Regions from separate parts of the Cupriavidus sp. Agwp_2 genome, predicted to be linked through region 2. Evidence: riboswitches for the same ligand, from Rfam matches in the RefSeq annotation. Region 2 holds a riboswitch; the other holds the start of a gene.
What was found. Region 2 has a riboswitch for glycine ahead of gcvT (glycine cleavage system aminomethyltransferase GcvT). Riboswitches for the same ligand answer to the same signal wherever they lie in the genome.

Region 1 (11,764 bases), on a different replicon from region 2:
CCACGCGTCCTGCGCATACAGCGCCTGCGTCTCGGTCTTGCCGGCAAAGGCGTTGTTGAAGGCGGAGATGGTGCCCGCCTGCCAGTCCGAGGTGTTGTAGGTGGTGTTGCTGAGCCGGTAGTTGTCGTAGTGGTAGCCGAAGGTGACCCAGTGGCCGCCCTTGAGCTGCTGCGGGCGGTAGTCGGCCTTCAGGTCGAGCGTGCGCCAGCCGGTGCCGTCGCCATAGGTCACCGTGCCCGGGCCATTGCCCGCAGTACTGGCGGTGCGGCTGATGTCCTTGCTGACGTCGAACAATGACGCCACGCCGGAGAAGTTCCACCCGGTCTCGTTGCGCGTGCGCAGCGACAGGCCATACAGCCAGCGCGCGTCTTCGCCGTTGCTCGGCGCAAACGCGTTGGCGGGGATCACGTAGCGGAAGCCGCCGATATTGACCGGGCCGCTCGACACCACGTTGCCGTTGGCATCGCGCAGGTAGCTGGCGGTGGTGCTGGAGCGGTCCTGCTGCCAGTAGGCGGCAGTAAACTGCGCCTGCAACGTATTGGTGATGTCGTAGCCGAGCTTGACCTTGAGCTGGTCCTGCACGGTATGCGTGACGCCCTCGCTGTTGACGCCCATCACGGTGCGATCGGCGCCGGTCTGGTCCTGGTCGAAATAGGCGCCGGTGACCGGCTTGTCGGCCGAGCTGGCGCGCACGTTCGAACGCGCCGCGGTATAGAAGCTCAGCGGCTGGCTCTTGCTGTCCTGCCGATCGACGCTGACCAGCCACGAAAACGGTCCGACGCGGTCGCCTACGTAGGCGTTGGCGTGCACGCCGTTGAAATTGTCGTGCGTGCCATACAGGTTGAAGCGCTGCGTGAACAGCTGCACGCTGGCATCGCCTTCGAACTTCTCCGGCGTGCGCGTGCTGATCAGCACGGTCGCGCCCAGCGAGTTGCCGGGGTACAGCGCCGAATACGGGCCATACAGCACGTCTACGCGCTCGATCTCGGCGGCATTGACCAGCGACCAGCGCGGCGGGAAGGTGAAATCGGAGCCCAGCAGGTTGGACAGCAGCAGGCCGTCGGCATAGACCAGCCCGCGCGCCGACTGGCGCGAGCTGGTGCTGCGCACCGAGATGATCGAATTCATATCGCCGATGAAGCGCTTGCGCACGGCGAGGTTGGGCGCGTACTTGAGCGCGTCTTCGGTGTTGACGACGTTGAAGTCCGCCATGCGCGCGGCGCTGATGCCGTAGGCGGGCGATGGCGTATTGGGCGGCGTGGCGGGCGTTTCGCCGCGCTCGGTCCTGGCCGAGACCACGACTTCCTGCAACGGTTGCGGCGCGCTGACGGGTCCATCCGCCTGCGCGCCGGCGATGCCGGGGCCCATCAGCGCGGCCGAAGCGGCCAGCGCAATCCGATTTCTTGTCACTGAAATACCTTTTCTGTTCTTCTGGCTCGCCCGACCGGTGCGCCGTATCCGGCTCGTGGTACGGCGCACTTCCTCCGCGTAGCGAGTGCTGACATTCTAGGTGGCGGGATGGATTGCCGCAGTGCGACATAGCGCCGCGCCAGAACGGAAGTGACTCGACCGCCCATGCGGGGGCATCAAGTTCTATACGCGTTTACCCGCATACCCACATGCGGCCTTTGTCTCTAGATTTGCCCGGATTGGCGTTCGCGCCAACGTGATGCTGGGAGAGACTGATCCGGCGGCAGCCGCCGCGGACAGCGCCGAAGGAGCAACCGCCCCGGAAACTCTCAGGCAAAAGGACCGGTATCACGCGTCACAGCACTCTGAAGAATGCCGCCATCGTCAGCCGGCATACCGAAGGAGCAAGCGGCCCTCGCCACCGGTACTACCGGCACCCCGGTGACTGTCGTGAATCTCTCAGGTCAGGAACAGAGGGGGCGTCCGCTACGCATGTCGCGTACGGGCTCCAATCCCGACGTTTCTGGACTGCCAGATCATGAAGACAATCGCCGTCATCGGCGGTGGCATCACCGGTGTCACCACGGCCTACGCGCTCGCCCGGCGCGGATTCTCCGTCACCCTGTTCGAGCGGCACCGCTACGCCGCGATGGAAACCTCGTTCGCCAACGGCGGACAGCTGTCCGCCTCCAACGCCGAGGTCTGGACGCACTGGTCCACCATCATCAAGGGCCTGAAGTGGATGCTGCGCAGCGATGCGCCGCTGCTGGTGAACCCGCGCCCGAACTGGCACAAGCTGAGCTGGTTCGCCGGGTTCATTGCCTCGATCCCGCACTACCGACGCAACACCATCGAGACCGCGCGCCTGGCCATCGCGGCGCGCGAGCACCTGTTCGCGTGGGCGGCGCAGGAAGGCATCGACTTTGACCACAAGCGCGAAGGCATCCTGCATATCTACCGCGACAAGGCCGGTTTCGAGCATGCGGGCCGCGTCTCGGCGCTGCTGGCACAGGGCGGGCTGGAGCGCCGGGCGGTGACGCCGGCGGAAATGCGCGCGATCGAGCCGACGCTGGCCGGCACGTACTACGGCGGTTATTTCACCGAAAGCGATTCGACCGGCGATATCCACAAGTTCACCAGCGGCCTGGCCGCCGCCATCGAACGCATGGGCGTGCGCTGCCGCTACGGCGAGGACGTGCGCAATGTCACCACCGATGGCCGCAGCGCCCGCGTCACGGTTCAGGAAGGCGCGGAAAGCACCACCTCGACCTTCGATGGCGCGGTGATCTGCGCCGGTACCGTGAGCCGCGCGCTGGCCGCCGGGCTGGGCGACCGCGTCAACATCTATCCGGTCAAGGGCTATTCCATCACCGTCAACCTGGACGACGCCGCCAGCCGCGCCGCGGCGCCAACCGTCAGCCTGCTCGACGACGAGACCAAGCTGGTCACCAGCCGCCTCGGCGACGACCGCTTCCGCGTGGCCGGCACCGCTGAGTTCAACGGCTTCAACCGCGACATCCGCGCCGACCGCATCCGGCCGCTGGTGGAATGGGTGCAGCAGTGCTTCCCGGGCGTCAGCACGCGCAGCGTGGTGCCATGGGCGGGGCTGCGGCCGATGCTGCCCGACATGCTGCCGCGCGTGGGCCGCGGGCGGGCGCGCTGCATCTTCTACAACACCGGGCACGGGCACCTTGGCTGGACGTTGTCAGCGGTGACGGCGGATATGGTGGCCGGGGTGGTGGCGCAGGCGCTGCTTGAGCCGAAGATGCCGGGCGTGGGTTCGCTGGCAATTGCCAAGGCTTGAGATCGCGTGTTAAGCGCGTCGCTATTGCCAGCGCCGGCCCTCTCCCCCAGCCCCTCTCCCGCGAGCGGGAGAGGGGCCGGGAGAGGGAGAAAACCATCGCGGGCGAAGGCGTTCGAGCTTGCTACTACCCTCCGCATACGCTCCCCTCGCCTGCGGGAGAGGGGTGGGGGAGAGGGCGTAAGCCTTCACGGAGTGAAGCGCCACCGCCCGCCGTGAACTACTCAGGCCGGCGCAAACACCGGCACTGGCGCGCCGTCCACGCTGGGCGCGAACTTGACCTTCACCTTCTGCCCGATGCGGACCTCATCGAGATCGCAATCGACGATATGGGTCATCATGGTCACGCCCTCGTCGAGCTTCACATAGGCAATGCAGAACGGCTGCGGGCCAGCCTTGCGCGTGACGCTGTACGAGTAGATGGTGCCACGGCCGCTGGCGGTCTTCCAGACCGTATCGCCCATGCAGAACGGGCACAGCGTGCGCGGATACCAGTGCGTCTTGCCGCACGACTGGCAGTGCTTGACCAGCAGGCGGCCTTCGCGCGCGGCCTGCCAGAACTCGACGTTGTCGGGCTGTTCGTCCGGGGCCTTGTAGGCCATGGGAGTGTGTGGGGTCGTCATGTCAGTTGCTCCGGCGATCGTTCATTATTCGCGCTCGAGGATCAGGGTGGCGCTGCCGTGGCGCGAGCCCAGGTAGCCGCCGGTGCCTTGCGCCAGCGCCAGGTCGCAGTTCTTCACCTGCACCGCCGGATGCGCTTCGCCGCGCAACTGGCGCACCGCCTCGATCACCTTGGTGATGCCGCCGCGGTTGGCCGGGTGGTTGTTGCACAGGCCGCCGCCATCGGTATTGAACGGCAGCTTGCCGACGCCCGAGATCAGGTTGCCGTCGGCCACGAACTTGCCGCCCTCGCCCTTCTTGCAGAAGCCCAGGTCTTCCAGCTGCATCAGCACGGTGATGGTGAAGCTGTCGTAGATCGAGGCGTACTTGATGTCGGCCGGGGTCACGCCGGCTTCCGCGAATGCGGCCGCGCCGGAGAACTTCGCACCCGACCAGCTCAGGTCGACCTCGCCGCCCAGCTGGCCCTTGACGTATTCGCCGGCGCCGACGATCTTCACCTTCGGACGCTTGAGCGTCGCCGCGATCTCGGGCCGCGCCACGATCAGCGCGCCGCCGCCGTCCGACACCACGCAGCAGTCGAGCTTGTGCAGCGGGTCGGCGATCATCGGCGAGTTCAGCACGTCCTCCACCGTCACGACATCGCGCAGCATCGCATGCGGGTTGTACTGCGCGTGGTGCGACGCCGCCACCTTGACCCATGCCAGTTGCTCGGGCGTGGTGCCGTACTCGTACATATGGCGCATCGCGACCATCGCGTACAAGTTGACGGTGACGGGATTGAACGGCGCCTCGAACGGCGCGTCCGGCAGGTTGGCGCCCCAGTTGCGCGCCTGCGTGCCGGTCGAGCCTTCCGAGCGCGGCCGGCCGGCCAGCGTGATCAGCGCCACATTGCATTTGCCGGCTGCAATGGCCTGCGCCGCGTGCGAGACATGCACCAGGTAAGCAGAACCACCGGTGTCGGTGGAATCCACATGGCGCACCTTCAGGCCGAGGTAGTCGATCATGTTGGTGGCGCCCAGCCCCGGCGCATCGCCGGCGCAGAAATAGCCGTCCACGTCCGACAGCGACAGGCCGGCATCGGCCAGCGCGCCGCGCGCGGATTCCGCGTGCAGCTGCGCCACCGACTTGTCCGGCGCCTTGCGGGTCGGGTGCTCGTAGGCCCCGACGATATATGCCTTGCCTTTGATGCTCATGGGAGTCTCGTCTTGCTTGGGATTGATATTGGGTAAATTCAGAAGCGCATCTGCACCAGCCAGATCGCCACCATGGCCGGCCGCTCGCTGCCTTCGACCTGCATCTCTACTTTCCAGTGACAGCGCACTTCGCCGGGGCGGACATCGTCGAGCTGCTGCAGCGTGAACGCGCCGCGCACGCGCGCGCCGGCCGGCACCGGGCCGGTGAAGCGCAGCCGGTCGAAGCCATAGTTCAGCGCCAGCTTGCGGCCCGGGAAGGCAAAGCACTGCCCGAACGCCGCCGACACCATCGACAGGATCAGGAAGGCGTGCGCAACCGTGCAGCCGTACGGCGAATCCGCCGCGGCGCGCTCGGGGTCCACGTAGATCCACTGCCGGTCATGGGTCAGCTCGGCAAAGGTATCGATGGCGCCCTGCCCGATGGGGAAATACTCGCTCACCACGGCCGGCGCGGCGCAAAGCGCACGCAGGTCGTCGAGCGATGCAATGCTGTGCATGAGGCTCCTGTCGGTCCGGGTCTCGCTGGATGCGATCGGCGCGATCGACCCAAGCGGGCGGCTGTCTCCGTTTCGTTCTTGCTGCCGAATCTTGCTGCCGATCTTGCTGCCATAGCGCGGCTTGCGATTGAGTGTAGCGACGCCGCCGAAGCAGCGTCCAATATCGTTTCCCGCGCGATCGATAAGCAGCGTTTATCGACCCCCCCGGCGCGCGCGGTTGCCCGGCGGGCGCGGGGCGCACTAAGATGTGGCTCCCGCACCCCCGCTGACCCCATGGAACTGCGCCGCATCCGGCACTTCGTCGTGCTGGCCGAGACCCTTAATTTCCGCCGCGCGGCAGAACGCCTGCATATCGCCCAGCCCGCGCTGACAGTCTCGATCCAGAAGCTCGAGTCGGAACTCGACGCCACCCTGTTCGTGCGCGAGCCGCGCGGCGTCACGCTGACCGAGACCGGCCGCGCCGCGCTGGCCGAGGCCCGGCGCATCCTGTTCCATGCCGGCCAGTTCAGCGAACTGGTGCAGTCGGCCAGCAGTGGCATGGCCGGCACCTTGCGCGTCGGCTTTGTCGGCACCACTACGTCGCACCTGCTGCCGCGGCTGGTGACGCGCTTTCGCAATGAATACCCCGGCGTCGAGCTGGTGCTGCGCGAAGCCACCTCGACCCGCATCATGCAGTGGCTGGAGGACGAGGCCCTGGACGTGGGCCTGGTGCGCACGCCGTTGCTGACGCCGGGCAACACTGCGCTGGCGCTGCTGGAGCGCGACCGCTTTGTCGCCGCCCTGCCGCGCAGCCATCCGCTGGCGGGCAAGCCGTCACTGACGCTGGCCGACCTGGCGCAGGAGCGCTTTGTCATGTACGAGCAGGGCGAAGCCTCCGGCCTGCGCAGCGCCGCGCTGTCGGCATGCCAGATGGCGGGCTTCCAGCCGCGCGTCACGCAAGAGGCCACGCAGGTACAGACCGTGCTGGCGCTGGTGGAAAGCGGGCTGGGCGTGGCGCTGGTGCCGTCGATCATGCAGCGCTTCGCCAACGACCGCATGGTGATCCGCGACCTGGCCGGCTACCCGGATGGCGCCAGCATCGGACTCGCCCTCACCTGGCTGCCGGCGCACGACAGCCCGGTGGTACGGCATTTCCGTGAGGTGGCGTTGTCGGAGTTCGCGGTGGATGGCGCGGACGAGGGGCGTGACGCGCGCTAGCCTGCAGGCTACTCGCCCTCTTCTTCCGCCACGCTCAACGTCAATCCCCCCGCCGGCAGCGGCAGCGCCGTCCGGTACCGCACCTGCTTCAGCGCGAAGCTCGACCGGATATTGGACACGCCCGGGATCTTGGTCAGCTGCTCCAGGATAAAGCGCTCCAGGCTCTGCATGCTGGGCACGACCACGCGCAGCAGGTAGTCAGCGTCGCCGGTCATCAGGTAGCACTCCATCACCTCGGGTCGCTTGTCGATGGCCGCCTCGAAGCGGCGCAGCGCGTCTTCCACCTGCTTTTCCAGGCTGACCTGGATAAAGACGTTGATGCGCAGGCCCAGCGCCTCGGCATTCAGCAGCGTGACCTGCTGCTTGATCAGTCCCATTTTCTCCAGCGCCTTGACGCGGTTGAAGCAGGGCGTCGGCGACAGGTTCACGGCGCGCGCCAGCTCCGCATTGGTGATGCGGGCGTTCTGCTGCAGCTGGTTGAGGATGGCGATATCGATGCGATCGAGCCTGAGTGACGTTTCGTTCATGACGTAACAATTCCGGATTCATGCGGTTCTGGAGAATTTTTATACTGCGACAGCCCGTTCACGCAAGGTAATTCAGACACATTCTCTGCGGCTCAAGGGGTAATCTTGTTGGCATCGGCGGGCATTTCCCTGGCCTGCCACCACAGACATGGAAGACGGACAGGAGCGGTGCCATGACTAACCTGGCAAACGGTGTGCAATCGATGCTTGCGCTGCCCTCGGCCAACGAGGACAGCGATCCCCAGGAAACGCGCGAATGGCTGGACGCGCTCGAAGGCGTGCTGGCCCACGCCGGCAGCACGCGCGCCAGCTTCCTGCTGCAGCGCCTGGCCGCGCACGCCGCGGCGCAGGGCTTGCCGCCGCCCGCCGCCGGCCCGGGCGCCTATGTGAATACGATCCCGGTGCAGGCACAACCGCCCTACCCCGGCGACCTGGAAATCGAAGCCCGGCTGGGCGCCGCGCTGCGCTGGAACGCGCTGGCCATGGTGGTGCGCGCCAACCGCGCCTATGGCGAACTGGGCGGCCATATCGCCAGCTATGCCTCGGCGGCGGATCTGTTCGAAGTCGGTTTCAACCACTTCTTCCGCGCTGACGGCGCACAGGGTGACGCGCAAGGTGGGGACCTGGTCTATTTCCAGCCGCACTCGGCGCCTGGCGTCTATGCCCGCGCCTACCTGGAAGGGTTCCTCGACGAAACGCACCTGCAGCACTACCGGCGCGAGATCGACGGCCCGGGCCTGTGCTCCTACCCGCATCCCTGGCTGATGCCAGACTTCTGGCAGTTCCCGACCGGGTCGATGGGGATCGGCCCCATCAATTCGATCTACCAGGCGCGCTTCATGCGCTACCTGCAGAACCGCGGCCTGCAGCCGGTGTCCTCGCGCAAGGTCTGGGGCTTCTTCGGCGACGGCGAAATGGACGAGCCCGAGTCGATCGGGGCATTGTCGCTCGCCGCGCGCGAGCAGCTCGACAACCTGGTGTTCGTCATCAACTGCAACCTGCAGCGGCTCGACGGCCCGGTGCGCGGCAACGGCCGCATCGTCGATGAACTCGAAGCGCTGTTCGCCGGCGCCGGCTGGAACGTGATCAAGGTGCTGTGGGGCTCGGACTGGGATGAGCTGTTCGCCCGCGACCGCTCCGGCGCGCTGGTGCGTGCCTTCGCGCAGACCGTCGACGGCCAGTTCCAGACCTTCTCGGCCAACGACGGTGCCTATAACCGCGAGCACTTCTTCCAGCAGAACCCCGAGCTCGCCGCACTCGCCGCGCACCTGAGCAACGACGATATCGACCGCCTGCGCCGCGGCGGCCATGACCTGCGCAAGCTGCACGCCGCCTACGCGCGCGCCATGGGCCACCGCGGCCAGCCGACCGTGATCCTGGCGAAGACCATGAAGGGTTTTGGCATGGGCACGGCAGGCCAGGGGCGCATGACGACGCACCAGCAGAAAAAGCTGGAACTGGAGGACCTGAAGGCCTTCCGCGACCGCTTCCAGCTGCCGCTGTCGGACGACGACGTCGCCAACCTGCGCTTCTACAAACCCGCCGACGACAGCCCGGAGATGCGCTACCTGCACGCGCGCCGGGCCGCGCTCGGCGGCTACCTGCCGCGGCGCCGGCAGGCCGCCACGACCGCGCTCACGGTGCCGCCGTCCGGCCAGTGGGCCGGCTTCGCGCTGGCCGCGGACGGCAAGGAGATGTCGACCACCATGGCCGTGGTGCGCATGCTCGGCAGCCTGCTCAAGGACGCCGCGCTCGGGCCGCGCATCGTGCCGGTGGTCGCTGACGAGGCGCGCACCTTCGGCATGGCCAACCTGTTCCGGCAGGTCGGCATCTATTCGCCGCTGGGCCAGCGCTATGAGCCGGAAGACCTGGGTTCGATGCTGTACTACCGCGAATCCACCGGCGGGCAGATCCTGGAAGAAGGCATCTCCGAAGCCGGCGCGATCTCGTCATGGATCGCCGCGGCCACCGCGTACAGCGTGCACGACCTGCCGATGCTGCCGTTCTACATCTACTACTCGATGTTCGGCTTCCAGCGCATCGGCGACCTGATCTGGGCCGCTGCCGACCAGCGCGCCCGTGGCTTCCTGATCGGCGCCACCTCGGGCAAGACCACGCTCGGCGGCGAGGGGCTGCAGCACCAGGACGGCACCAGCCACCTGGCGGCGTCGACCATCCCCAACTGCCGCGCGTGGGATCCCGCCTTTGCCTATGAAGTGGCGGCGATCGTGGAGCACGGCATGCGCGAGATGGGCGAGCAGCAGCGCGACGTCTTCTACTACATCACCGTCGGCAACGAGAACTATGCGCAGCCGTCCATGCCGCAGGCGGCCGATGCCGTGCGCGACGGCATCCTGAAGGGCATGTATTCGCTCACGCCGGACCGGCGCGATGCCAGCCAGGTCAACCTGCTTGGCGCGGGCGCCATCCTGCCCGAGGTGATCGCCGCCGCGCGCCTGCTTGAAGACGACTGGGGCGTGGTGGCGCAGGTGTGGAGCGTGACCAGCTTTACCGAGCTGCAGCGCGACGCGATCGCCGTGGAACGCAGCAACCGCTTGAACGAAGAGCATGCCCGCTCGTATGTCGAAACGCTGCTGGTCGGGTCAAACGGCCCGGTGATCGCCGCCACCGACTATGTGCGCGCGGTGCCAGAGCTGATCCGCGCATGCGTGCCGGCGCGCTACGTGACGCTGGGCACCGACGGCTTCGGGCGCAGCGATACGCGCCAGGCATTGCGCGCGTTCTTCGAGGTGGACCGGCATTCCGTGGTGGTGGCGGCGCTGCGGGCGCTGGCGGATGACGGCAAGTTGTCTCCCGATGTCGTGCGCGCGGCGCGCGAGCGCTACGGCAAGTCGGGAGACAAGGCCGCGGCGTGGCAGGTCTGACGCGCCGCATGCCCGCTGGCGCTACGCTGCCATTGCCAGCGCCAGCTCACTGCCCCTGATATTGGCGACCGGCCCCCGGGATCGCGCTGTCGAATGCCGGCGGCGCGCGCCTGGCTGCGTCGACAAAGCCCGCCCCCCGGTCACTGATGCCGCAATGGCGCGACACGCGCGTTTTCTGGCCTGGTGTTCGTCGACAACGTGTCGATCAAGGGACAACAACTCTCCGTGCCATTGGCGCGGCATTGCCCGATCAGGTTCTTCAGTTCCGCTCGCATTCGTCGCAACTCCTTCAGCCTTTCCTCCACCAGACCAAGCTTTTGCTCGGCCAGCACGCGGGCCGTGTTGCACTTGCCATGGTTCTGATGGAGCAGTACCCGGACTTCTTCCAGCGTGAACCCTAGCGACTGGGCCTGGCGGATGAAATGGAGCCGCTGCAGGCTCTGTTCCGAGTAATGGCGAATCGTGCCAAAGGCGCGCTCCGGCACCGGCAGCAGCCCGCACCGATGGTAGTAGCGTACCGTCTCCACGCCGACCCCGGCCGCCTTGGCCAGCTTCCCGATCGTCAGTGTTTGCTCCATCCCTTGACTCCGTACCATGGTACGGACCTAGGCTATGCCTAAACCGCACTTTAGGGAAGGAGGATTGCATTTCGACCGCAGAACGACAGCGGCCGCCATACGCAGCGGTAACTCTTGAAAGGTCAGTATGCAATCGCGGATCATTCGCGTTCTACCCGCGGAAGTCGGTTGGGCGTTGGAATTCAGCGGCCTCGATATCAAGCCCCAAAAATATTCGACCATGGAAGCGGCAATTGCCGCGGGCTGGAATCTGGCGATGCGACAGAACGCTGAATTGCACATCCATCGCCATGACGGGGAGGTGCACTTGCGCAGCGCGTGCGGCGATACGCAACGCTCGTGATCCAGCCCCGTGTGTTGATCGCCATACCACCTGCCGGCCGATGCGATTTATCCGGCGGCACGCGTTGACAGCGGCGGCAAGCCGCTGGACGGCGCCCGCAGATACGTCCTGCATTTCGACAAGGAATCCCTTCCTCCGGCGAATGCATTCTGGTCGCTGACGACCCTCCTCGTTCATTCCTGGCGGCAATGGGCTGCCCCCGGCGCCTTGCGGAGCGCAGCACAGGCGAGTGCGCGCCACATGTCCCAAATTGACAAACGAATGTCCCAGTAAAGCAAGCGAGCACCCTTCGATCCGCCGATACTCCATTCCCAAGCAGGCAAGGACCTGCGCGCAGATCCACCAAACTGCAGGAGACTGGAAATGGAGATCAGGCAGATCACCCCCGCCATCGGCGCCGAAATCAAGGGCATCCATCTCGGCGACGCGGCGCGCGACCCGGCGCTCTTCGCCGACATCAAGGCAGCGCTGCTCAGGCACCGCGTACTCTTCTTCCGCAAGCAGGACATCACGCGTGCCGAGCACGTGGCCTTCGCCAGCGCCTTCGGCAAGCTGGAAGACCATCCCGTAGTCGGCAGCGACCCCGACCATCCGGGCCTGGTGCGGGTCTACCGCAGCGACAACCCGCACAGCTACGAGAACAACTACCATTGCGACGGCCTCTGGCGCCCGAACCCGGCCATGGGCGCGGTACTGCGCTGCATCGAATGTC
Region 2 (11,764 bases):
GCCAGGTTCTTGCTGTGCTGCCCGGCCTTTTTCGCCAGGTCTTCCAGGTCGACGTTGCCGTTCTCGTCGCAGGCCACCACGACGACCTTCATGCCGGCCATCTGCGCCGACGCCGGGTTGGTGCCGTGTGCCGACGATGGGATCAGGCAGATGTCGCGATGGCTTTCGCCACGGCTGGCGTGATACGCATGGATGATCAGCAGGCCCGCGTACTCGCCCTGCGAGCCGGCGTTGGGCTGCAGGCTGACCGCGGCGTAGCCGGTGGCAGCGCACAGCATGGCTTCGAGCTGGTCGATCATCTCGCGGTAGCCCACGGTCTGGTCCAGCGGCGCGAACGGGTGGATCTGGCTGAACTCGGGCCACGTCACCGGGATCATCTCGCTGGTGGCGTTCAGCTTCATCGTGCACGAGCCCAGCGGGATCATGGTGCGGTCCAGCGCCAGGTCCTTGTCGGCCAGCATGCGCAGGTAGCGCAGCATCTCGTGCTCGGCGTGGTGGGTGTTGAACACCGGGTGCGCCAGGTATTCACTGGTGCGCGCCAGCTCGGCCGGGAAAGCGTCATTGGTGGCGGCTTCGAGCTTGTCGAAGTCGAGGCCCGCCGGCAGCGGCTTGCCTTGCGTGAAGATCTCCCACAGCGCTACCACGTCGGCGCGGGTGGCGGTCTCGTCCAGCGAGATGCCGACGCGTGTGGCGCCGGCATGGCGCAGGTTGATGCCGCGTGCGGTGGCGGCGGCGTGGATGGCTTCGGTGTTGAAGCCGGTTTCCAGCGTCAGCGTGTCGAAGAAGGTGGCGTTGGTGCGGGCGAAGCCGAGCTGCTCCAGGCCGGCGGCCAGCGTGGCGGCCAGGCGATGCACGCGCTGCGCGATGCGCTTCAGGCCTTGCGGGCCGTGGTACACGGCATACATCGACGCCATCACCGCCAGCAGCACCTGTGCGGTACAGATGTTGGAGGTGGCCTTTTCGCGGCGGATATGCTGCTCGCGCGTCTGCAGCGCCAGGCGATACGCCTTGTTGCCTTGCGCATCGACGGTCACGCCTACCAGGCGGCCCGGCATCGAGCGCTTGAACGCATCCTTCACCGCCATGTAGCCGGCATGCGGGCCGCCAAAGCCCAGCGGCACGCCGAAGCGCTGCGAGTTGCCCACGGCGACATCGGCACCCCATTCGCCCGGCGCCGCGATCAGCGTCAGCGCCAGCAGGTCGGCGGCAGCCACCACCAGGCCGCCGGCGGCGTGCACGGCGTCGGCGATGGCGCGATAGTCAGCAATGTCGCCATTCACGCCCGGGTACTGCAGCAGCACGCCGAAGGCGCCCGCGGCAGCGGCGTCGGCGGCGGGGCCGACCTTCACTTCAATGCCCAGCGGCAGCGCGCGCGTGCGTACCACTTCCAGCGTCTGCGGCAGTACGTCGTCGGCGACAAAGAAGGTGTTGGAGTCGTGCTTGTTCACGCGCTGCAGCAGCGTCATCGCTTCCGCGGCGGCGGTGCCTTCGTCCAGCATCGACGCGTTGGCGATATCCAGGCCCGTCAGGTCGGTGACCATCTGCTGGAAGTTCAGCATGGCTTCCAGGCGGCCCTGCGAGATTTCCGGCTGGTAGGGCGTGTAGGCGGTATACCAGGCGGGGTTCTCGAAGATATTGCGCAGCACGACCGCGGGCGTGACGGTGTTGTAGTAGCCCTGCCCGATAAAGCTCTTCAGCACGCGGTTCTTGCGCGCCAGGCCGCGCAGCCTGGCCAGCGCGGCTTCTTCGTTCAGCGGCTCGGTGAACTCGCCCATCGGCATGCCGTCGCGGCGGCGGATGGCGGCGGGGATCACGGCGTCGATCAGCGCGGCGCGGCTGTCGTAGCCGAGCACCTTCAGCATGTGCTGCTGTTCGGCGGTATCGGGGCCGATATGGCGGGCGGCGAAGGCGTCGCGCGCCTCCAGTTCGGCCAGCGTGGGCCGGTTACCTTGGGCGGCGTTCATGGGAAGCGGGGCGTTCATTGGCAAGAACCTCGTGGGGAGCGCTGCGGCAGGTGGTCAGCCGTGCCGCGGCGCTGCAAATGCTGTGTGTCGATCAGGCGCCGACGCTGGCCTTGTACGCGTCGGCCGACATCAGGCCGTTGACGTCGTCGCTGTTGGCCGGCTTGAGCTTGAACAGCCAGGCGTCGAAGGCGTTGGCGTTGACGCTTTCCGGCGCAGCCGTGGCGGCCTCGTTCACGGCGATCACTTCGCCGGCCACCGGGGCATAGATGTCGGAAGCGGCCTTCACCGATTCGACCACTGCCAGCGCGTCGCCGGCACCGACCGACTTGCCCACTTCGGGCAGTTCCAGGAAGACGATGTCGCCCAATGCGTCCTGTGCGTGGTCGGTGATGCCGATGGTGAGCGTGCCGTCGGCTTCGACGCGCACCCACTCATGCGATTCGGTGTATTTGAGGTCGGCGGGGAAATTCATGAAGGTTCTCCGGATTCAGATCTGTTTCTTGTTGGGTGATGCCTGCCCGGCAACGCTGCCGGCAGGCGAGGGCGACCGTTGGGTGAGCGGGTGTTTCCCTTAGCTCACGAGTGCCTTGCCATTACGCACAAACGGCAGTTTAACCACAGTCGCGTTGAGTTTGCGGTCGCGGATCTCCACCTGCACCGTGTCGCCGACATTCACGCCTTGCGGCAGGCGTGCGAACGCGATCGATTGCGACAGTGAGGGGCTGAAGGTGCCGCTAGTGATTTCGCCGTCACCGGCGGGGGTGATGACCTTCTGGTGGGCGCGCAGCACGCCGCCTTTATCACGCAGGATGAGGCCAAGGAACTGCTGGCGAGAACCGGCGGCGGCCAGCGCCCCCTTGCCGGTGAAGTCGCGTTCGCTCTGCAGGTCCACAGTCCAGGCCAGGCCGGCGTCCAGCGGCGAGGTGCTGATGTCCATGTCCTGGCCGTACAGGTTCATGCCGGCTTCCAGGCGTAGCGTGTCGCGCGCGCCCAGGCCGGCCGGGCGCACGCCCGCGGCATTCAGCTTTTCCCACAGGCCGGCGACGCTTGCGGCCGGCACCACCAGCTCGAAACCGTCTTCGCCGGTGTAGCCGGTGCGCGCGACCATGACCTCGCCCAGGGCGGGATCCTGGACCACGACAGCGTTGAAGGGCTTGAGCGCATCGGAAGGTTGGGTCGACGGGAACGTGCTCCACACCTTGGCGCGGGCGTCAGGGCCCTGGACTGCGACGATCGCCAGCGGCTGCACGCCCGCGGGCGCGACGTCTTCACGACGCGGGGTGATGGTCACGCCGCTGCCGGTGGCGTCATTGCGCGCGCGGATCCAGTCGATATCGCCGACCGCGGTGCCGGCGTTGACCACCAGGCGGAAACGGTCCTCGGCAAAGAAATAGACGATCAGGTCATCGATGACACCGCCTTTCTCGTCCAGCATGCACGAGTACAGCGCCTTGCCGGGCGTCTGCAGCTTGTCGACGTTGTTGGCCAGCAGGCCGCGCAGGAAGGTGCGGGTATTGGGGCCGTTGAGATCGACCACGCACATATGCGACACGTCGAACATGCCGGCGTCGGTGCGCACGGCGTTGTGCTCTTCGATCTGGGAGCCGTAGTTGACCGGCATGTCCCAGCCGCCGAAGTCGACCATGCGGGCGCCGAGGGCGCGGTGGATGGCGTTGAGGGGCGTGGCCTGGAGCGTCATGGAATCCTCGGGGGCAATGTCGGGTTGCGAAAACAAAAAAGGGTCATCCGCCGCAACGATCGCCATGCCAATAGGCAAGCAATCCGCTGCGGCGGATGACCCCTCTGTCCTCGATACCTGAGAGATTACGAGGCGGATTCGTTGAACCCCATCCTCGCGCGCCCCTTCGGTGGGCACGCTCGCCACGAATGGCGGGTGCCGCTCTCCAGAGTGCGGCATGCATCGTGTGCATGTTGCATGCCGATCCGAACGGTCCGTGGTGCCTGAGAGTTTTCGGGTGATACCCCTTCGGCGGCGCAGTTCTGCGCGCTCTCCCGGTCGGATGCGCGCAATGTACGGGAGGCCCCGGCCTTTGTCAAACCAAGCCGGACGGCCGCCCGGCGGCTGTACCCGTTCCTGCGCCCCGCCGCCAGGGGCGTGAAGCCGGGTCTGGCGAGAGGCTTACTTTTTCTTGTCGTCGGTCACGACATTACCGATCACGCCGCCCACGGCCGCGCCGCCCAGCGTACCCAGTGCGCTGCCCTCGGTCAGGACGGCGCCGCCCACGGCGCCCGCACCCGCGCCGATGGCGGTGTTGCGTTGCTTCGGGGTCATGTCCGCGCAACCGGCGAATGCCGCGACCATCGCGCCGATCAGGGTCACTTTGGTCAATGTCTGCAGGGTTTTCATTGTTGGCTCCGAGTGATGGATATTGCATGTCCGAGACACGCCTGGACATAACAGTTAGAGCCTGGTGCACGTTCATTGGCTCCGGCCTTTACGAAGTGTTACGCCAGTGACACAACGAGGGCCGACGATGCGGCAGGCGCTGACTGACCGGCCAGGCCCAGCGTGTTAGCATCGAAAGCTTTGCCGCCGGGCACGTGTGCTGCCCATGGCGCGCGCCTCGTACGCCCCATTCATTCGCCCCATTCCGCTTCATTTCCCGAGCGCCTTTCACATGAGCCACGGCCTGAATTCCGCCCAATCCGAAGCCGTCCGCTACCTGGACGGCCCCTGCCTGGTGCTGGCCGGGGCGGGCTCCGGCAAGACCCGCGTCATCACGCAGAAGATCGCGCACCTGATCGAGGACAAAGGCTTCGAGCCGCGCCATATCGCCGCCGTCACCTTCACCAACAAGGCCGCCAAGGAGATGCAGGAGCGCATCGGCAAGCTGATGGAAGGCAAGACCACGCGCGAAGGCAAGCGCATCCCGCTCAAGCAGCTGACGGTCTGTACCTTCCACTCGCTGGGCGTGCAGATCCTGCGCATGGAGGCGGAACACGTCGGCCTGAAGCCACAGTTCTCGATCATGGATTCGGACGACTGCTTCGGCCTGATCCAGGAGCAGCTCGGCACCACCGACAAGAAGCTGATTCGCGGCGTGCAGAGCACGATCTCGCTGTGGAAAAACGGCATGATCGATCCGGAGGCCGCCATCGCGCAGGCCGCCAATGCCGACGAGCACCAGGCCGCGCTGGTCTACCGCAACTACGTCGCCACGCTGCATGCCTACCAGGCGGTCGACTTCGACGACCTGATCCGCCTGCCCGCGGAACTGTTCGCGCGCAATGAAGCGGTACAGCTCAAGTGGCAGAACCGGCTGCGCTACTTCCTGGTCGACGAATACCAGGACACCAACGCCTGCCAGTACCAGTTGCTCAAGCTGCTGGCGGGCGGCTCGCACCTGCGCGCGCCGGCCTTTACCGCGGTGGGCGACGACGACCAGGCCATCTACGGCTGGCGCGGCGCCACGCTGGATAACCTGCGCGGGCTGCAGACAGATTTCCCCAACCTCAAGGTCATCAAGCTGGAGCAGAACTATCGCTCCACGGTGCGCATCCTCGAGGCGGCAAACGCGGTCATCGCCAACAATCCCAAGCTGTTCGACAAGAAGCTGTGGAGCGAGCACGGCATGGGCGACCCCATTGCCATCCACCCGATGAACGACGAGGAGCACGAGGCCGAGTCGGTGGTGTTCCGCCTGTCCGCGCACAAGTTCGAGCGCCGCGCGCAGTTCCGCGACTACGCCATCCTGTACCGCGGCAACCATCAGGCGAGGTTGTTCGAGCAGATCCTGCGCCGCGAGCGCATCCCCTATGTGCTGTCGGGCGGCCAGAGCTTCTTCGACAAGGCCGAGATCAAGGACATCTGCGCCTACCTGCGCCTGATCGCCAACCCCGACGACGATCCCGCCTTCATCCGCGCGATCACCACGCCGCGCCGCGGCGTTGGCAACACCACGCTGGAAGTGCTGGGCACGTTCGCCGGGCAGGCCAAGGTCTCGCTGTTCGAAGCGGCGATGATGGGCGGCATCGAAGGCAAGCTGCAGCCGCGCCAGCTGGAGCCGCTGCGGGTGTTCTGCGAATCGATGGTGCGGCTGGCCGACCGCGCGGCCAAGGACCCGGCCACCGAAGTGCTAGACGACATGATGGCCGGCATCCACTACGAGGCCTACCTGTACGACAGCTTCGACGAACGGCAGGCACAGTCGCGCTGGACCAATACCCTCGAGTTCCTGGAGTGGCTCAAGCGCAAGGGCACCAAGCCCGAAGCGGCCGACGGCGAGGAAGCAACGGGCTTCGACAACGCCGACGGCTTCGGCAGCGAAGGCAAGAACCTGCTCGAACTGACACAGACCGTGGCGCTGATGAGCATGCTCGAAGGTCGCGAGGAAGATCCCGATGCGGTGCGGCTGTCGACGCTGCACGCCTCCAAGGGGCTGGAATATCCGCACGTGTTCCTGGTCGGCGTGGAAGAGGGCATCCTGCCCCACTGCCGCGAAGACGACGACATGACCGACGAGAAGATCGAGGAAGAGCGGCGGCTGATGTATGTTGGCATCACGCGCGCGCAGCGCAGCCTGCAGATCACCTGGTGCAAGAAGCGCAAGCGTGCGCGCGATACCTACTCCTGCCAGCCGTCGCGCTTTATCGGCGAGATGAAGCTGGAGGAGGCGCCGGCACCCAAGGACGAAACCCCGGCGATGAGTCCCAAGGACCGGCTCGGCGCGCTCAAGGCGCTGCTCGGCGGCCCCGGCAAGACGGCCGCGGACTGAGCCGGGCGATCGTACGCGTACAGTCCCGATACAAAACCCTACCAGGCCGACAAGACCGCGCGCGCCGCGGTCCCTAGCATGACGGTTGTGCCGCCTGCACTCTGTACGGTAGTGCGGCTGTGCGGCGGCAGGGCCTGCCCGGGTCTTGCCGCTCCAGACATCACGTCTGGTTTTTCCCTGTAATTGGCCCCCGCCGCGCAAGCGTGCGGGGGCAATTTTTTTGGCGCGGCGCTCAGTGCCCCGGCGCCTGCGGTGCGCCCGGCGGCGGCGCCATCATCGGTCCCGGCGGCAGGCCGAGCCAGCGCGCGGCATCGGGCGCGCCGCGCAGGCGCTGGCGCTGGCCGGAATCGAGGCTGTCGTCGAGCGCCAGCCAGCGTTCGCGCACTGCGCGGCGGTCCTGTTCGAGCGCGTGGTGCAGGCGGTCCATGGCTTCGGCGCGCGGCCGCAGCGGGCCGTCCGGCGCGGCGTCGGCGGTCTCGCGCAGGAAGCGGGCGCGCAGCTCCAGCGCATGCGCTTCCGCCTCCACCGCTGCGCTCCGCGCGGCCTGCCATAGCCGTGCCTGCGCCGGGTTCAGGCCAAGCGGCTCGGGCGTTGCCGGGACAGGGGCGGGCGGCGGCATGGCGCCATGCCGCCCCGGGCCGGCTTGCAGGGCGCTGGCCGGCGTGGCCACCAGGGCGGCGCCGCACAGCACCAGGACGGACAGGCTGGTGCGCAGCCGGGAGGTGAGGACGGGCAGGACGGGCATGGAATTCTCCTGTAGTGGTATCGATGCCGGTCCATGCTAGGGAAGGCCGCGCCACAATGCTTGAGCACTTGGTCTGCGCCGTATTGCAATGGCGTACATGGCAGGCCTGCCGGCAACGCTGCGTATCAGGCCTGATACAAAGCCGGCATAGTGCCGCCACCCTCCGCTGGTACAGTGGGGCACCGCACGCCCCCGGCATCGGCCACGACGTCGCCCCGATCGTCTGATCGTCCGATCGTCCGATCGTCCGGTCGCCCGTCAGATGCCGTTATCTTCGCTTATGGAATTCACCCCGCCGCTTCCCATCCGCCTGCTGATCGTCGACGACGATCCCCAGATCCGCGCCATGCTGGCCGAGTACCTGTCCACCTTCGGCATGCATGCGGACGGGGTCGAGGACGGCACCGCGATGCGCCAGGCGATGGCCGCCACGGCCTATGACCTCGTCATCCTCGACCTGTCGCTGCCCGGCGAGAATGGCCTGGCGCTGTGCCGCGAACTGCGCGCGCAGACCAACGTTGCCGTGATCATGCTGACCGCGCGCGCCGAGCTGGCAGACCGCGTGGTCGGGCTGGAGGTCGGCGCCGACGACTACGTCACCAAGCCGTTCGAGATGCGCGAGCTGGTGGCGCGCATCCACACCGTGCTGCGCCGCAGCCGCGCCCATGCCGGCCCGGGCGGCCCGGGCGCCAATGGCCGCCGCGCGGCGCCGCCTTCGGGCCATGAGTTGCGCTTCGGCGACTGGCGCCTGAACACCACGCTGCGCCAGCTGGTCGACCGGGACGAGGTGGTGGTGCCGCTGTCCAATGCGGAATTCCGCCTGCTGCTGGCCTTTGTCGAGCAGCCCAACCGCGTGCTTGACCGCGAGCTGCTGATCAACCAGGCGCGCGGGCGCGGGCTCGACGTGTTCGACCGCAGCATCGACCTGCTGGTCTCGCGGCTGCGCCAGAAACTGCGCGACGACCCGCGCGACCCCGCGTTGATCCGCACCGTGCGCGGCGAAGGCTACGTCTTCACCGCCACGCTGGAAGGATGAGCCCGATGCCCGGCAACGGGCGCCTGGCGCGCTACGACTCGATGTTCCTGCGGCTGTTCGTGGTGATGGCCACGATCATGCTGGCCGTCCACCTGCTCGGCATGACGGTCATCGAAAACCTGTTTCCGCGGCCCGGCATGGAACGCGCGCTGCGTGACGGTCCGAGGGGGCCGGATGGTCCGCCGCCGCCTGAAGCCTGGCACCGGGGGCCACCGCCCGAGGGCGCGCCAGGCCGACCCGCAGGGCAGGGCGCTCCGCAGCATCGCCCGCCGCCGCGCTGGCCGTGGCCGCCGCACCTCGGCATGGTGATCCAGGTGGCGGCAATGGTGGCGGCGGCATGGGTCGGCGCACGGCTGCTGGCGCGGCCGGTGCAGCAGCTGGCCAGCGGCGCGGGGCGGCTGGCGCAGGACGTACACGCGCCGCCGCTGGACGAGACCGGCGGCCCCGCCGAAGCCCGGGCGGCCGCACAGGCGCTGAACCTCATGCAGCAGCGCATCCGCACCCAACTCGCCCAGCAATCGCGCTTCCTCGCCGCGGTCTCGCACGACCTGCGCACGCCGCTGACGCGCATGAGCCTGCGTCTCGAACGCATCGACGCGGGCGAGGTGCGCTACCGCCTGCGCCAGGATCTCGCCGAAATGAACGGCCTGATCGACGCCACCCTCTATTACCTGCGTGACCGCGACGAAGCCAGCGGCCCGCGCCAGCGCGTGGACGTGCTGGCGCTGCTGCAGGCGGTGGTGGACGACGCCGCCGATACCGGCCACGAGGTCGCGCTCAGCGGCCAGGCGCAGCCACTGCTGGCGTGGCCGTCCGAGCTGCGGCGCGCGGTCGTCAACCTGGTCGAGAATGCGCGGCGCTATGGCGGCGCGGCCAGCATCGTGCTGACCGACAGCCCGGCACGGGTGCTGATCGATATCTGCGACGACGGCCCCGGCATCCCGGAAGACCAGCTGGCACGCGTGATGGAGCCGTTCTACCGGCTCGAATCGTCGCGCAGCCGCGCCACCGGCGGGGTCGGCATGGGCCTGTCGATCGCCGCCGACATCGCCGCACGGCATGGCGGCGAGCTGATCCTGTCCAACCGCCCGGAAGGCGGCCTGCGCGCGCGCCTGTCGCTACCGCGCGCCTGACACTGCCAACGTGACGTACTGCGAGCCGCGCTGCCCGTGGCTGAAGTCGAGCGTAAAGTCCCCCACGTCGACACGGCCCTGCAGTGCGCGGCGCAGCTCCGGGGCGCCGCTGGTGCGCATGCCCGCCAGCGCCCGAGCCAGCCATGCGGCACCGATATAGCCGGCCAGCGTCGCCGGCGACGGCGGCTCGTCCAGGTATTGCTTCATGCGCGCCACGTGTTCCCTGACCACGCGCAGCGTGGCCTGCTGCGGACCAGGCGCGACCTGGGTCAGCACCATGCCGCCGGCGTAGCCGGAGCCCAGTATCTCGCGCGCAGCCGTGGCGCTGACCGACGACAGCCCGACCAGGAAGCCATACCAGCCCTGTGCCGCCAGCGCGCGGCCCAGTCCGGCATAAGCCAGCGTATCGCCCGCAACGATCACGGCGCCGGGGCGGGCAGCGGCAATGCGCCGTGCCGCGGCGTCGCCGCCGGGATCGGCTCTGGGATCGAGCGGCACCGCGCGGGTGCCGGTCTGCGCCTCCAGCCGGGCCAGCGACTGCGTGGCGAAGTCGGGCGCCACCGCCAGCGCGATCGCGCTCAGGCCATAGCTGCGCAGCTGGCGCACCGCTGCGTCGAGTTCGGCCTGGTAGTCGGCGCGAGTGAACCAGACGTTGTCCCCCGCCAGCGCCAGGCCCGACAGCGGCGCGACGATCTGCACGCCGCGCCGGGCCAGCTCGGCCGATGACGCCAGCGCCGGCAGGATGCGGTCGCCGGCGCCGAACAGCAGTTCCGCGCGTTCGCTGTCGGCCAGCGCCAAGGCCTGCGCCAGCGCGCGGCGCGGATCGGGATCGGCGTCACGCACCACGTGGACGATGCGTACCTGGCCATTGGCGGCGTTGGCCGCGTCGAACAGCACCTTGGCGCCGGCCAGGTAGTCGCGCGCCAGATCGGCCTGCGCGCCGCCGCGGTCGATCAGGTGGCCGACCACCACGGTGCGGCGCGCCGTGGACTGGGCCAGCAGCGGTGCAGCGGGCAGCGCCAGGGCGGCAGCACCGGCCGCCAGCAGGCGTCGGCGCAGCGGTAGGTACGGCATAAGGTTGGGCAGGGAATCCGGGATCGGCATGGCGCAGAAGGGAAGCGGGCGCAAGTGGCGCCGGCGCGCAGCGTATCCGCCACGTATGACCGCCGTGTGACGTGCGGCGCCCACGCTGCGCGCACCGGCCAGCGTTGCGCTTGACCACGGTCAACGCAACGCGCCGCGTGCGGTCCTAGCATGGGCTGTCAAATACCGTTCCCCCGCGCCCCCATGAATCCGCTTGCCATGACTACCCCTGCGCCCGACCGCCGCGCGCTGTCGGACTTTCGTGCACTCGCCGGCCGCATCGACGGCAACGGCCCGCGCTACACCTCCTACCCTACCGCAGACCGCTTCCACAACAGCCCGGATCTGTCGCTGTACCACGACGCACTGGCCGCGTGCCGCGCCGATGCGCCCGCGCCGCTGTCGCTGTACCTGCATATCCCGTTCTGCGAGAACATCTGCTACTACTGCGGCTGCAACAAGATCATCACGCGCGACCACGGCCGCAGCGCGCGCTACGTCACCTACCTGGGCCGCGAGATGGCGCTGCTCGCCGCGCGGCTCGGTACGCGCCGGCGCGTGCTCCAGTCGCACTGGGGCGGCGGCACGCCAACCTTCCTGGATCCCGACGAAATGCGCCGCGTGATGGCGCTGCTGCACCAGCATTTCGAACTGCCGCCCGATGGCGAGCATTCGATCGAGATCGATCCGCGCCGGGTCGATGACGCGCGCATGGCGCTGCTGGCCGAGCTGGGCTTCAACCGCGTCAGCCTGGGCGTGCAGGATTTCGATCCTGAGGTGCAGCAGGCCATCCACCGGATCCAGTCCTACGAAGAGACCCGTGCCGTGATCGACGCCGCGCGCCGGCTCGGCTTCCGCTCGGTCAGCCTCGACCTGATCTATGGCCTGCCGCACCAGACCGCCGCGCGCTTTGGCCGCACCATCGACCAGGTGCTGGCGCTGCGGCCCGACCGCCTATCGGTTTACAGCTACGCGCACCTGCCGCATGTGTTCAAGCCGCAGCGGCGCATCGACGAAAGCGCGCTGCCGCCGGCGGGCGAGAAACTCGACATCCTGGTTTCCACCAT

Region 1: linked by a shared signal. The riboswitch ahead of LPA45_RS24800 (D-amino acid dehydrogenase) and the one ahead of gcvT (glycine cleavage system aminomethyltransferase GcvT) in region 2 are both predicted to bind glycine.

Annotation. Positions count from the first base shown of each region.
Region 1 covers NZ_CP088084.1:1,562,711-1,574,474, forward strand. Annotated here, with positions in the region: gene LPA45_RS24795 (TonB-dependent receptor) at 1-1,410, opposite strand, end outside; glycine riboswitch at 1,664-1,765, shown strand; glycine riboswitch at 1,766-1,894, shown strand; gene LPA45_RS24800 (D-amino acid dehydrogenase) at 1,949-3,214, shown strand; gene LPA45_RS24805 (Zn-ribbon domain-containing OB-fold protein) at 3,436-3,834, opposite strand; gene LPA45_RS24810 (thiolase domain-containing protein) at 3,859-5,025, opposite strand; gene LPA45_RS24815 (MaoC family dehydratase) at 5,064-5,522, opposite strand; gene LPA45_RS24820 (LysR family transcriptional regulator) at 5,796-6,719, shown strand; gene LPA45_RS24825 (Lrp/AsnC family transcriptional regulator) at 6,728-7,246, opposite strand; gene mdeB (alpha-ketoglutarate dehydrogenase) at 7,420-10,131, shown strand; gene LPA45_RS24835 (MerR family transcriptional regulator) at 10,272-10,709, opposite strand; gene LPA45_RS24840 (DUF2188 domain-containing protein) at 10,837-11,052, shown strand; gene LPA45_RS24845 (DUF1214 domain-containing protein) at 11,137-11,325, shown strand; gene LPA45_RS24850 (TauD/TfdA family dioxygenase) at 11,416-11,764, shown strand, end outside.
Region 2 covers NZ_CP088083.1:3,642,465-3,654,228, reverse strand. Annotated here, with positions in the region: gene gcvP (aminomethyl-transferring glycine dehydrogenase) at 1-1,982, opposite strand, end outside; gene gcvH (glycine cleavage system protein GcvH) at 2,056-2,436, opposite strand; gene gcvT (glycine cleavage system aminomethyltransferase GcvT) at 2,536-3,663, opposite strand; glycine riboswitch at 3,758-3,882, opposite strand; glycine riboswitch at 3,904-3,990, opposite strand; gene LPA45_RS17150 (glycine zipper 2TM domain-containing protein) at 4,105-4,332, opposite strand; gene LPA45_RS17145 (UvrD-helicase domain-containing protein) at 4,604-6,700, shown strand; gene LPA45_RS17140 (hypothetical protein) at 6,933-7,445, opposite strand; gene LPA45_RS17135 (response regulator) at 7,726-8,481, shown strand; gene LPA45_RS17130 (sensor histidine kinase) at 8,487-9,614, shown strand; gene LPA45_RS17125 (ABC transporter substrate-binding protein) at 9,600-10,688, opposite strand; gene hemN (oxygen-independent coproporphyrinogen III oxidase) at 10,917-11,764, shown strand, end outside.